2 linked regions of the Aminobacter aminovorans genome follow. The protein of the gene in region 2 interacts with the protein of the main gene of each other region in a pairwise test. Links are inferred from orthologs where the notes say so. Each region holds a gene or a part of one and is shown on either strand. Other genes may lie near its edges. The genes, in order: eno and rpe.

The links.
Region 1: the proteins of rpe (region 2) and eno interact in binary tests that used the Escherichia coli proteins (3 or more experiments, as listed by UniProt). The link is inferred for Aminobacter aminovorans from one-to-one orthologs.

What each region holds. Positions count from the first base shown.
Region 1 is NZ_UFSM01000001.1:3,038,976-3,045,134, reverse strand. What follows is about bases 3,299-6,129. They hold eno (phosphopyruvate hydratase), read right to left. Parts: upstream 5,436-6,129; coding sequence 4,161-5,435; downstream 3,299-4,160. Other genes in these bases: DY201_RS14980 (PRC-barrel domain-containing protein), read right to left, coding at 5,844-6,129; DY201_RS14990 (DUF6636 domain-containing protein), read right to left, coding at 3,701-4,096; DY201_RS14995 (FtsB family cell division protein), read right to left, coding at 3,299-3,609. In the rest of the region: DY201_RS15010 (pyruvate dehydrogenase complex dihydrolipoamide acetyltransferase), read right to left, coding at 1-650; DY201_RS15005 (pyruvate dehydrogenase complex E1 component subunit beta), read right to left, coding at 669-2,048; pdhA (pyruvate dehydrogenase (acetyl-transferring) E1 component subunit alpha), read right to left, coding at 2,063-3,106; more of DY201_RS14995, read right to left, coding at 3,280-3,298; more of DY201_RS14980, read right to left, coding at 6,130-6,159. UniProt on the Escherichia coli protein: Catalyzes the reversible conversion of 2-phosphoglycerate (2-PG) into phosphoenolpyruvate (PEP). It is essential for the degradation of carbohydrates via glycolysis.
Region 2 is NZ_UFSM01000001.1:410,040-416,228, reverse strand. The notes cover bases 3,329-6,189. They hold rpe (ribulose-phosphate 3-epimerase), read left to right. Parts: upstream 3,329-4,352; coding sequence 4,353-5,027; downstream 5,028-6,189. Other genes in these bases: nagA (N-acetylglucosamine-6-phosphate deacetylase), read right to left, coding at 5,103-6,189; DY201_RS02045 (DUF7929 domain-containing protein), read left to right, coding at 3,329-4,135. Outside these bases: DY201_RS02050 (hypothetical protein), read left to right, coding at 1-848; more of DY201_RS02045, read left to right, coding at 860-3,328. UniProt on the Escherichia coli protein: Catalyzes the reversible epimerization of D-ribulose 5-phosphate to D-xylulose 5-phosphate.

The sequences.
Region 1 (6,159 bases), 2.6 Mb from region 2 along the record:
TTGAGCACCTGTTCGTCCGACATGCCCTTGGCAGCGGGTGCTGCAGCCGGAACACCGGCCGGAGCCTTGGCAGCAGGAGCAGCCTTGGCGCCGCCACCCGAGATCGCAGCCTCGACGTCGGCTTTGACGACACGGCCATGCGGACCGGTGCCGGTGACAGCCGAAAGGTCGACGCCCGAATCCTTGGCGATGCGGCGGGCGAGCGGCGATGCAAAGGTCCGGCCGTCGCTGGAGGTTGCAGCGCCGTCGGTCGCAGCCGGCTTGGCTGCCGGAGCAGCAACGGGCGCGGCGGCGACCGGAGCAGCAGCGGCCGCCGCAGGTGCCGCGGCAGCAGGTGCTTCCGCCTTCGGCGCGTCTGCCTTGGCAGGAGCGGCATCGCCGCCCTTGGCCGCAGCCGCGACATCTTCGCCGTCGCCGGCGAGAATGGCGATCAGCGCGTTGACCTTGACGCCTTCGGTGCCGGCCGGAACCAGCAGCTTGGCGACGGTGCCCTCATCGACGGCCTCGACTTCCATCGTTGCCTTGTCGGTCTCGATCTCGGCGATCACGTCGCCGGGCGAAACCTTGTCGCCTTCCTTGACCAGCCACTTGGCCAGATTGCCCTCTTCCATGGTCGGCGAAAGGGCAGGCATAGTGATATTGATCGGCATGATGACCTCCCGCCCGTGTCAGCGATACGTGACTGCTTTGACCGCCTCGATCACTTCGCCGACATTCGGCAGAGCGAGCTTTTCGAGATTGGCGGCGTAGGGCATCGGCACGTCCTTGCCGGCGATGGTGATGACAGGCGCGTCGAGGTGATCGAAGGCACGCTGCGACACCTGGTTGGCGATGTGGTCGCCGACCGACGACTGCGGGAAGCCCTCTTCCACCACGATCAGCCTGTTGGTCTTCTTCACCGAGGCAATGATGGTGTCGAAGTCGAGCGGACGGATGGTGCGGAGATCGATGATTTCAGCATCGATACCCATGCCACGAAGTTCTGCCTCGGCCTTGATCGCATAGGTCATGCCGATGCCGAACGACACGATGGTGACGTCCTTGCCGGTCTTGTGGATGCGCGCCTTGCCGATCGGCAGAACGAAATCATCGAGCTTCGGCACATCGAAGGAATGGCCGTAGAGGATTTCGTTCTCGAGGAAGATGACCGGGTTCGGGTCGCGGATGGCAGCCTTGAGCAGGCCCTTGGCATCGGCTGCCGAGTACGGCATCACCACCTTGAGGCCCGGAATGTGGCTGTACCATGCGGCATAGCACTGCGAGTGCTGGGCCGCGACGCGGGCAGCCGCACCGCTCGGTCCACGGAAGACGATCGGCGCGCCCATCTGGCCACCCGACATGTAGAGCGTCTTTGCAGCCGAGTTGACGATCTGGTCGATCGCCTGCATGGCGAAGTTGAAGGTCATGAACTCGACGATCGGCTTGAGGCCGGTCATCGCGGCGCCGACGCCGACGCCGGCAAAGCCGTGCTCGGTAATCGGAGTGTCGACGACGCGACGCGGACCGAACTCCTGCAAGAGGCCTTGGGTGATCTTGTAGGCGCCCTGGTACTCGGCAACCTCCTCGCCCATGATGAACACGTCGCCGTCGCGGCGCATTTCCTCGGCCATGGCATCGCGCAGCGCTTCGCGGACGGTCGTCGACACCATCTCGGTGCCGACAGGAATGTCGGGATCGGCAGCGACTTCGGTTTTGGGCGCGGCAGCAACCGGTGCAGCGGCAACCGGAGCAGCAGCAGGTGCTGCAGCGGGAGGTGCCTCGGCCTTGGCCGGGGCTGCGCCCTTGCCGATGTCGGCAGCGCTTTCGCCATCCTGCAGCAGCACGGCGATCGGCGTGTTGACCTTGACGCCTTCGGTGCCGGCGGCGATCAGGACCTTGCCGAGGGTGCCCTCGTCAACGGCTTCCACTTCCATGGTCGCCTTGTCGGTTTCGATTTCGGCGATGACGTCGCCGGCGACGATCTTGTCGCCCTCGTTCTTCAACCACTTGGACAGATTGCCCTCTTCCATCGTCGGCGAGAGCGCAGGCATGAGAATTTCGATCGGCATGTTCGCGCCCTCCCTTAGATCAAGATGTCGGTCCAGAGCTCGGAAGCATCCGGCTCGGGATCGGTCTGAGCAAAGTCTGCGGCGTCAGCCACAATGTCGCGAACATCCTTGTCGACCGCCTTGAGGTCGTCTTCGCTGGCCCACTTCTTGGCGATGAGGCGCGCCTTGACCTGTTCGATCGGGTCGTGCTCGGAGCGCATCTTCTGCACTTCGTCCTTGGAGCGGTACTTGGCCGGATCAGACATCGAGTGACCGCGATAGCGGTAGGTCTCCATCTCGAGGATCATCGGACCGTTGCCCGAACGGCACCATTCGGTGGCGAGATCGCCGGCGGCCTTGACCGCGCGCACATCCATGCCGTCGACCTTGATGCCTGGAATCTTGAAGGACACGCCGCGCTGCGAGAAATCCGTCTCGGCCGAAGCGCGCGTAACGGCGGTGCCCATGGCGTAGCGATTGTTTTCGATGACGTAGATCACCGGCAGCTTCCACAGCGCGGCCATGTTGAAGCTCTCATAGACCTGGCCCTGGTTGGCAGCGCCGTCGCCGAAATAGGTCACCGAGACATTCGGGTTCTCACGATAGCGGTTGGCGAAAGCCAGTCCGGTACCGAGCGACACCTGAGCGCCGACGATGCCGTGGCCGCCGTAGAAGTGCTTTTCCTTGGAGAACATGTGCATGGAGCCGCCCTTGCCTTTCGACAAGCCGCCCCGACGCCCGGTCAGTTCCGCCATAACGCCGCGCGCCGACAGACCCATGGCAAGCATGTGGCCGTGATCGCGATAGGCGGTGATCATCTGGTCGCCTTCGATCAGCGACATCTGCAGGCCGGTGACGACCGCTTCCTGACCGATATAGAGGTGGCAGAAACCGCCGATGAAGCCCATGCCGTAGAGCTGGCCGGCCTTTTCCTCGAAGCGGCGGATCAGAAGCATCTCGCGATAGGCGGCGAGATCCTGTTCCTTGCTGAAATCAACCGGCTTAGGCGTGACCGGTGCTGAAAGGGATTTTGAGTCAGATTTAGATTTGGCAGGCGCTTTTTTGGCTGCGGTGGCCATGCATCACTCCCTAGTGGCGTCTCTTTGCGGACAATGAGGAGATCATGCATAATCTCTCCTCTCCATGTCCAAACGCTAGCATGGTGAGTGACGCTGCGCCATGCGGAAAAATGCATAGCAGGCATGCGGTTAAGCGTCTAAAAACGTTGGATTTCTTGTTGATTAACTGGAAGTCAGTTAATCCGGCGACCGGATGGCCGCATTATGGTGAGCTCATCGGCATGGGACATATTCAAGGCGTTGCGCGCCTGCTCGTCAAGCATGTCCTTCTCCAACGAGCCATCGTGGAGCATGTGTACGCGGCGTTCGACGTCGAGGCGTTGCGCCCTGACAGTGTCCAGCCGGGCCTGGAGTTCGACGGCGCGCGCTTCGAGCCGGTACTTGGAATAGATGCCGAACTCGCCGTGATAGGCGTGGAAGCCGAAATAGGACAGGAACATCACCGCCAGCGCCGGCACGATCAGGCGCCCAGTGTTTGTCTGCTTGTGCTGGCGTGTCCACATGGTGCGCAAAAACCTTTTGCACCCTTGTTGCCCAATCATACTTAATGTCGGGTTACGACAGTCTCGTTTCGCACGAAAAACCGCGTCAGATTCAAAACAGCCGCTGTCGCGCCCGCGAAAGCGCAAATCCCGCGCCCCGCCCGTTGATGCAGGTCACGCCCGAGCGCTCGGAGACGCAGCTGATGTCTCCGCGCTCGAAAGTTTCGCCATAGGCCAGGTCCGGATAGTCGCCGACGATCGTGTCGCCGACGCACATCAGCACACCGCGTCTCGACGTTTCATCCAGGCCGAAATCATTGCCCCAGTCCAGTTCGCAGTCCTGCGGGCGCGGTGGCAATGGCGTTGTCTTGTCGGCGATGTTACAGCGTATCGATGCATCGTCGTCGAAGAACATGCATTGGATGTTGCCGGTCGGCGAACGGAAGCCATCCGTCGAGTCCTGCGCCAGTGCGGGCGACGCAGGAAGCCAGTTGAAGGCGGCAGCCATCAGCAGGCAGCAAGCCAGTCTGTTTGATCGCTCGCTTTGCCGCCCGCCTGATGTGCCCATCGGATCAGCCGCGCAGGATCGACCTGCCAGCAAAGCGCGCCTGCTTGCCGAGCTCTTCTTCGATGCGGATGAGCTGGTTGTACTTGGCGGTGCGATCCGAACGGGCGAGCGAGCCGGTCTTGATCTGTCCGCAGTTGGTGGCAACGGCGAGATCGGCAATGGTCGAATCCTCGGTTTCACCCGAACGGTGCGACATGACGGCGGTGTAGCTTGCCTTGTGCGCGGTCTCGACTGCGTCGAGCGTCTCGGTCAGCGAACCGATCTGGTTGACTTTGACCAGGATCGAGTTGGCGACGCCCATCTTGATGCCGTCGCGCAGGCGGGCCGAGTTGGTGACGAACAGGTCGTCGCCGACCAGTTGCACTTTGTCGCCGCAGATGTCTGTCAGGTACTTCCAGCCTTCCCAGTCGTCCTCGGCCATGCCGTCCTCGATCGAGATGATCGGGTAGTCGGCGGCGAGCTTGGCCAGGTACTTGGCCTGAGCCTTGGGATCGCGGGTCTTCTTCTCGCCTTCATAGACGTAGTTGCCGCCCTTGAAGAACTCGGTCGCGGCACAATCGAGCGCCAGTGCCACGTCCTCGCCAGGCTTGAAGCCGGCCTTCTCGATCGATGCCATGACGAAGTCGAGCGCAGCCTGCGCGCTCTTGAGGTTCGGCGCGAAGCCGCCTTCGTCGCCGACATTGGTGTTGTGGCCGGCTTCCTTCAGACCCTTCTTGAGGGTGTGGAAGATCTCCGAGCCCCAGCGCACGGCGTCGCGCAGCGAAGGCGCACCGATCGGCATGATCATGAATTCCTGGAAGTCGATCGGATTGTCGGCATGCGCGCCGCCATTGATGATGTTCATCATCGGCACCGGCAGCACGCGAGCGTTGGGTCCGCCGACATAACGATAGAGCGGCAGGCCCGACGACTCGGCGGCCGCCTTGGCGACGGCGAGCGACACGCCGAGGATGGCGTTGGCGCCGAGGCGGCTCTTGTTGGGGGTGCCGTCGAGCTCGATCATCGTCTGGTCGATGTGGATCTGGTTCTCGGCTTCCATGCCGCCGATCGCCTCGAACAGCTCGCCATTGACGGCTTCGACAGCGCGCTCGACACCCTTGCCGAGATAGCGCGGGCCGCCGTCGCGCAGTTCCATCGCCTCATGGGCGCCGGTCGATGCGCCAGACGGAACCGCCGCGCGGCCCATCGAACCGTCTTCGAGGACCACGTCCACCTCGACGGTGGGATTGCCGCGGCTGTCGAGAATCTCGCGGCCGATAATGTCGATGATTGCTGTCATGTGAGGCATCCCCGGGAGCTGATCGCAAAGAAGGATCGGTTGGATTTCCGCGCCCGTCTTAGCCAAAGATCAGGAAAACGCAATCGCGGGCGGCCAAATATCACGCTGCGTCAGCCGCGGGATTCACTTTAGACAAAACGCTGTCATCATAATTCATCCGAACAGGCAGGCATCGGCCAAACTTTCGGGTAAACTGCGGGCGCGCGGGGCGAAACAGAGGGAGTTTCGCCATGTCCGAGTTGAGTGGTATTTTGAGTTTGTTCTTCATCGCCGCAGCGTTTCTGACCTCATGCGACAGTCAACCGCCCCCGCAAGGCGTGTCGCAGGTACGGATACTACCGACACCAAGGTAAGGCGCCGGCACAAAAGAAAAGCCCCGCTTCGGCGGGGCTTTTTGTTGTTCGGCGATCAGTGCCAATAGGGCTCGACACGATAGTGCTGGTATGAAGCGTCGCGCGCCAGACGGCCATCATCCTCGGTCAGTTCGTTGACCGAATAGGAAGGCGCCGCCTTGAGCTGCTCCCTGGAGAACGGAACGACGTAGCCGCCGCGGCCCTTGTCGAAATCCAGCGTCGACCACGGGATGGCGTGGTAGCGCTCGCCGATGCCCAGGAAACCGCCGAAGCCGATGACGGCGAACATGATGCCGTTCGACAGCTTGTCGAGCATCACGTCCTCGATCTTGCCGATCGTCTCACCGGCAACATTGTAGACGTTGGTACCG
Region 2 (6,189 bases):
AGTTTGCAGATACAGGCGATGGCGAGGTCATTCGCTACTGGCGCGAAAGCCCCGACGATCCGGCGACCGAAAGCATCTGGGTGCCGGTGCCGCAGGAATATGCCGTCGGCTTCCCTGAAGGCAACCGCCGGTCGGCCGGCGGCATCGACCTGCAATATGGCTATGACGCGCAAGGCTTCATCAACCCCAACGCCTGCACCGACACCATCGTCAAGACGGGTGACAGACTGAGGGACAATCCTACCCTGGCCGAACAACTCGCAGTTGGCGGCCCGCTCGCCGTCCATGGCGTGCAGATCACCTCGACCTCGCTTGTGAAGCCGGCGAACGTTCCGCCCTTCGGCTCATGGTTCGTCGACTTTGACAGCTTCTATGAAGACCCCGAGGTCGAGGGGCACGTCGGCGACGTCGAAATCTGGCGTCCCTGCGACGGCCGTGCCGGCTATTACGAGCAGCTTCCCTATCCGGGCGACTATCCGACGCCTCTGTGGCCGCCGGACTTCCCACCGCCCGGCAATATCCCGCCTTGCCTCGACGTCGAGGCGGTCGAGTATTTCTGTACCCCGGCCGGGCTCGAGGCCGATCTCTATCTCCGCGACGTTGCAGGCATCGGCGGCGATTCCGTCAAGGCCGATTCCAGGACGCCGGGCGTTGGCATCACTCCGCTTCAGCAGAGCAAGCCGGCGGGTGCGCCGTTCACCATCGGGGTGACGGGCCACTTCCCCGGCGACACTGTCAATGTCGGCCTGTGCTTCTACAAGCAGTCCGATGCCGACAAGGGTGGTTACTACCCATGCTGCAAAGTGGTGGTGCCGCTTGCCACGCCCCAAGTCAGCTGCGAACCGTGAGGGAGGGAGAGATGAACATTCGCACCCCCGTCCCGCTCGCCACGCAGAGCAACCCAACCGTCATGGAGACGATCATGAAACCCCTGTCATTCGCCAGGCGCGGCGCGCGCTGGCTGGTGGCGGCAGGTATCGCGCTCGCCGCCATGCCCTTGTCGCCGGCAGCAGCCCAACCGCTGCCCGAGGTCGTGCCTGAACTGAGGCTCGACCGCGTCATACCGCATCCCGGCCACGACGACGTCGTACCGTTCTTCACCAAGAAGGGTGTCCAGCGCAATTGCGACTATGTCGTCTACAACCTGCGTTTCGGCGCTCGCGGCAATCCGGAAAAGTTCTTCGATCCGGCCTTCGCCAACGGCCTCAAGACGTTGCGCATGGATTTCCGCGACCAGGTCGCCGCAGGCCTGACGATCGTCAACGTCCAGGCATCAGGCGATGGCACCGATGCCATCGGCGGTCCGCTGCCGGCGGCCACCATCGGTGCCACGGCGAATCCCAACGACACCGCTGGCATTTCCGACTTCCGGCTGTCGGCGACCGATCTTGACGGAGTCGGTGCACCCAACGAACGTTACATCGACATTCGCATCACTGCCCTGATCGACCACGCCGCCTTCCCGGCCCCGGCGATCGTCGACAACCAGGGTGTCGTGAAGCTGTCGGCAGGCCCAGGCTCGATCGAGATCCCCTCGCACGATCCGTCCAAGCCCGACGATGGTGATTTCCGCACCGGCGAAAAGACCTCTATCCGCATCGACGTCACCGATTGCGAGCCGCCTCCGCCCCCGCCTCCGGGTGGCGACGGGCCGTGCTTCAAAGTCGAACGTGGTGATGTCGACTGCGTGCCCGGCGGCGGCGCCTACATCTACAACATGCCTGTCGGACCCGAGATGGCCGGCCGCTGGGTGCAGCTTCGTACCACCACGCCCGGCATCACCATCGATCCGCCCCTGCAACTCGCTCCGCCCGGCGGCGGCGTGCTGCACTGGGAGATCGAGGGCGCAAGCCCCGGTGATGTCGTCAATCTGATCGTCACCGGCATCGAAACCTATGCCGGTCCGGAAGAGGGTGTCGGCCTGTGCTGCACCCAGACTGTCGACATCGTCATTCCGCCAGACCTCAGGTGCCCACCCGAAAAGCGGCCCGACATCAAGGTCGAGAAACGTGCCGAGGTCGCCCGCTGCACCTATCTTGGCGGCTGCGACTTCACCATCCGCGTCACCAATGTCGGCGATGGTCCCTACAATGGCAAGATCGTGCTCGACGAGGTGACCTTGCCAGGCAACGCGACGATAGATTCCGGGCCGAACGCGCCCTGGACCTGTCTGCCGGCGACCAGCCCGATGAGTTGCGAGCATCCGGCGACCACGCTTGATCCAGGCGAGTCTGTCGATCTCAAGATCGGCTTCAAGCCCGGACCCGGCTGGGAGGCACGCTTCATCCGCAACTGTGCCGAATACGACTACACGGCGAGCGGAAAGCCCGACGTGTTCGGCCGTACCGACAACGACAAGGCCTGCGCCACCATTCCGATCTGCAAGCGCGGCGATCCCGATTGCCGTCCGCCTGTGGAGAAGAAAGTCGATCTGCGCATCACCAAGGACCCACGTTCGGTTTCCTGCAGTGCCGATGGCGTCTGCAGCTTCCTGATCCGTGTCTACAACAACGGCACCGAAAACTATGTCGGACCGCTGACCGTGATCGACGACTATCCCACGGGAGCGCCGACGTCCTCGACTTTCGGTCCGACCCCGCCCTGGACGTGCGGTCCGGCCGGTCCCGGCCAGTTCCGCTGCGATCATCCGGGCGTGGCACTCGTGCCGGGCGCGTCGGTGCCGTTGTCCGTGGTCGCCATCGTGCCGGCGGATTACCAGTCCGACATGATCCGCAACTGCGGCGAGGTCCGGGCGATCCTGGGCGAGACGGTGCTCACCAACAACAGGGCCTGCGCCACCATGCGCATCCCGCATCCGGGACGGCCGCGCCTGACGGTTGCCAAGACCGGCGACCGGCAGTGCGAAACCGGCCGGCCCTGCACGTTCGAGATCACCATCACCAACAGCGGCACCGCTCCCTTCAATGGTTCGGTCCGCATCGGCGATGCGATCGGCGTGGACGGTCTCGGACGGCTGGATGGTGTTGCGATCGCGTCGGTCGAACCGCCCTTCGGCTGCTCGCCGGAACCGGCGACGCTGCCGCTGTCCTGTGTTGCCAACATCAGCCTCGGCGCCGGCGAAAGCCGCGTCCACAGGGTAACGGTGGTGATCCCCGACGATGGCCGCCTCGCCAATCTACCCCGGCCGGCGCCCGCCCAGAACTGCGTTGCCGTGCTTCCGCCCGACACGCCGGTTCGCGGCCTCGACCTGGCCGGTGGAACGGCGGTTCCGGGCGGTCTTGGCGGCAGCCCTTATGCCTGCCACCGCTTCCTGATCGACCACGAGGAAAAGCAGCAGTGCTCGGAAGGCTTCGTGCTCAACCAGGCGGGTCGCTGCGTCTGCCCCGAGGGGACGACGTTCCGTAACGGCCAGTGCGTCCAGGATAGCGGGACGGTGACGCCGGTTCCGCCGGTCAAGCCGCAATGCCGCCTGTTGCCGGGACAGATCCGCACCGAAGACGGGCGCTGCATCTGCCCGCGTGGCACGGACCTCAAGAACGGCAAGTGCGTGCGGCCGGAGCAGCCGCCGGAACGGCAGTGCACCCTGCTGCCCGGCCAGATCCGGACGCAGGACGGAAGCTGCATCTGCCCGCGTGGCACCGAGCTGAAGAACGGCCGTTGCGTCAAGGACGTGCCGCCGGTCCGCCAGTGCACGCTGCTGCCGGGTCAGATCCGGACGCAGGACGGACGCTGCATCTGCCCACGTGGCACCGAGCTGAGGAACGGCCGCTGCGTCAAGGATGTGCCGCCGGTGCGTCAGTGCACGCTGCTGCCGGGCCAGATCCGGACCAAGGAGGGGCGCTGCATCTGCCCGCGTGGGACGGAGCTGATCAGGGGCGCATGCCGCAAGGCACCGACGACGCAGTGCCCCGAAGGCACGTCGCTGGTGCGTGGCCGCTGCGTGCCCGACCGGCAGGACACCGTCTGCCGCCGTGGCGAGGTGCTGGTCAACGGCCAGTGCATGACCATCGAGCGTGAATGCCCGCGCGGTACGGTCGGCCAGTATCCGAACTGCCGCCCGCGCCAGCGTCCGACGCTCGAGATCATGCCGATCAACCCGGATGTGTTCCGCGGCCTGATCCCGCAGAGGCAGCAGCAGCCTCAGCGGCCCAACAACAACATCATTCCGCAGTGATCGGAGCGAACGTGATGGAACCCCGCCGGCCTGGCCGGCGGGGTTCTGCTTCCTTCAGGCTGGAGCGGTTTTGCGCAATTCCGGGCGGAGAATCGCTGAACACTTCTCCTGGAATCGCTCCTGGCGGCGATGTGACGGGATTCTCGGCTCGACAAGGGCCGCGGCTGATATTAGGCAGTCCGGAAAACCGGCTCTGCCCCTTTCGAAAGGCCTGAACGTGAGCAACAAGACCCTGATCGCGCCCTCGGTGCTGTCGTCCGACTTCTCCAAGCTCGGCGAGGAGGTCGAGGCCATCGTCGCCGCCGGCGCCGACTGGATCCATCTCGATGTCATGGACGGCCATTTCGTCCCCAACATTACCTTCGGCCCGCCGGTCATCAAGGCGATCCGCAACCGCACCGACAAGGTGTTCGACTGCCATCTGATGATTGCGCCGACCGATCCGTATCTGGCAGCCTTCGCCGATGCCGGCTGCGACATCATCACGGTTCACGCCGAGGCCGGCCCGCATCTCGACCGCTCGCTGCAGACGATCCGTAATCTCGGCAAGAAGGCCGGCGTGTCTCTCAACCCGTCGACGCCGGAATCTGTCATCGAATACGTGCTCGACCGGCTCGACTTGGTGCTCTTGATGACTGTCAATCCGGGCTTCGGCGGCCAGGCTTTCATCCCGGCGGTCATCGACAAGGTCAAGCGCGTCAAGGCGATGATCGGCAACCGTCCGATCGACATCGAGATCGACGGCGGCGTCACGCCCGAAACCGCGCCGCTGGTCACCGCCGCCGGCGCCAATGTGCTCGTCGCCGGCAACGCTGTGTTCAAGGGCGGGCCTGCGGCCTATGCCGCGAACATCGAGGCGATCCGGGCTGCGGCGGACAAGGCGGCGATCTGACCTAGGGGCTGAATGGCAAAGCCCCTCTCCGTCACGGTGAGGGGGCTTTTTGCTGAGCTTTGTCGGCCGAGGCGCCTAGGCGCCAAATACCCTCTTGCCATCGATCCAGGTGCCCGACACGTCGAGCCCCTCGGTCAGCTGCACGGCATTCGCCTGATAGCCCTTGGCAAGGCGGCCGAGGCGCTTTTCCTGGCCGACGGCTTCCGCCGGATAGAGCGAGGCCATGCGGATAGCCTCGCCGAGCTCGTAGCCGATCGTCTCGTGCATGAAGCGGATTGCCGAGATCATGTCGAGGTCGGCGCCGGCCAGCGTGCCGTTCTCAAGCGTCAGCCGTCCGTTCTCGCGCTTGATGGTGCGGCCGTTGAGCTCGAACGACTTGAGGTCGGTGCCGATGGTCGCCATGGCGTCGGTGACGAGGAAGATGCGGGCAGGGCCGTTCTTGGCCTTGAGTGCGATCTTCATCGTTGCCGGGTCGACATGGATGCCGTCGGCGATCAGGCCGGCCGAGAAGCGTGATATCTCGACGGCGGCACCGGCAAGGCCGGGCTCGCGGTTGCCGATCTGGCTCATGGCGTTGAATAGATGTGTCGCCATCGACGCACCCGCCTCGGCATATTCCTTCGCCGTGCGGTAGCTGGTGTCGGTGTGGCCGAGGCTGACGACGATGCCGGCATCGGCCAGCGCCTTGACCTGGTCGGCCTTGACCGATTCCGGCGCGACGGTGGTGAGGAGCACGGGCATCGACGGACGCGCGGCGATCAAAGCTGCCTCGTCGTCGGCGTCCATCGGGCGGATCAGCTGGGGATCGTGCGCGCCCTTGCGGGCAAGCGACAGATGCGGCCCCTCGAGATGCAGGCCGAGGAAGCCCGGCATCTTGCGCCTGGCCGCTTCGATACCGGCCGCGATGGTCGATCGGGTGATCTCACGTGTGTCGGTGATCAGCGTCGGCAGCACGGCCGTCGTGCCGAAGGGCATCTGCGCCTTGCAGATGACTTCGAGCGTGTCGACGTCCGGCTTGTCGTTGAGCATCAACCCGCCGCCGCCATTGACCTGCAGGTCGATGAAGCCGGGGACGAGCATGGCGCCTGCCTCCGTCACCTTCACGCCAGCGGGAATGTCACCCCGCGCGACGATGCCCTCGACCAGCCCGTCCGCGACGAGC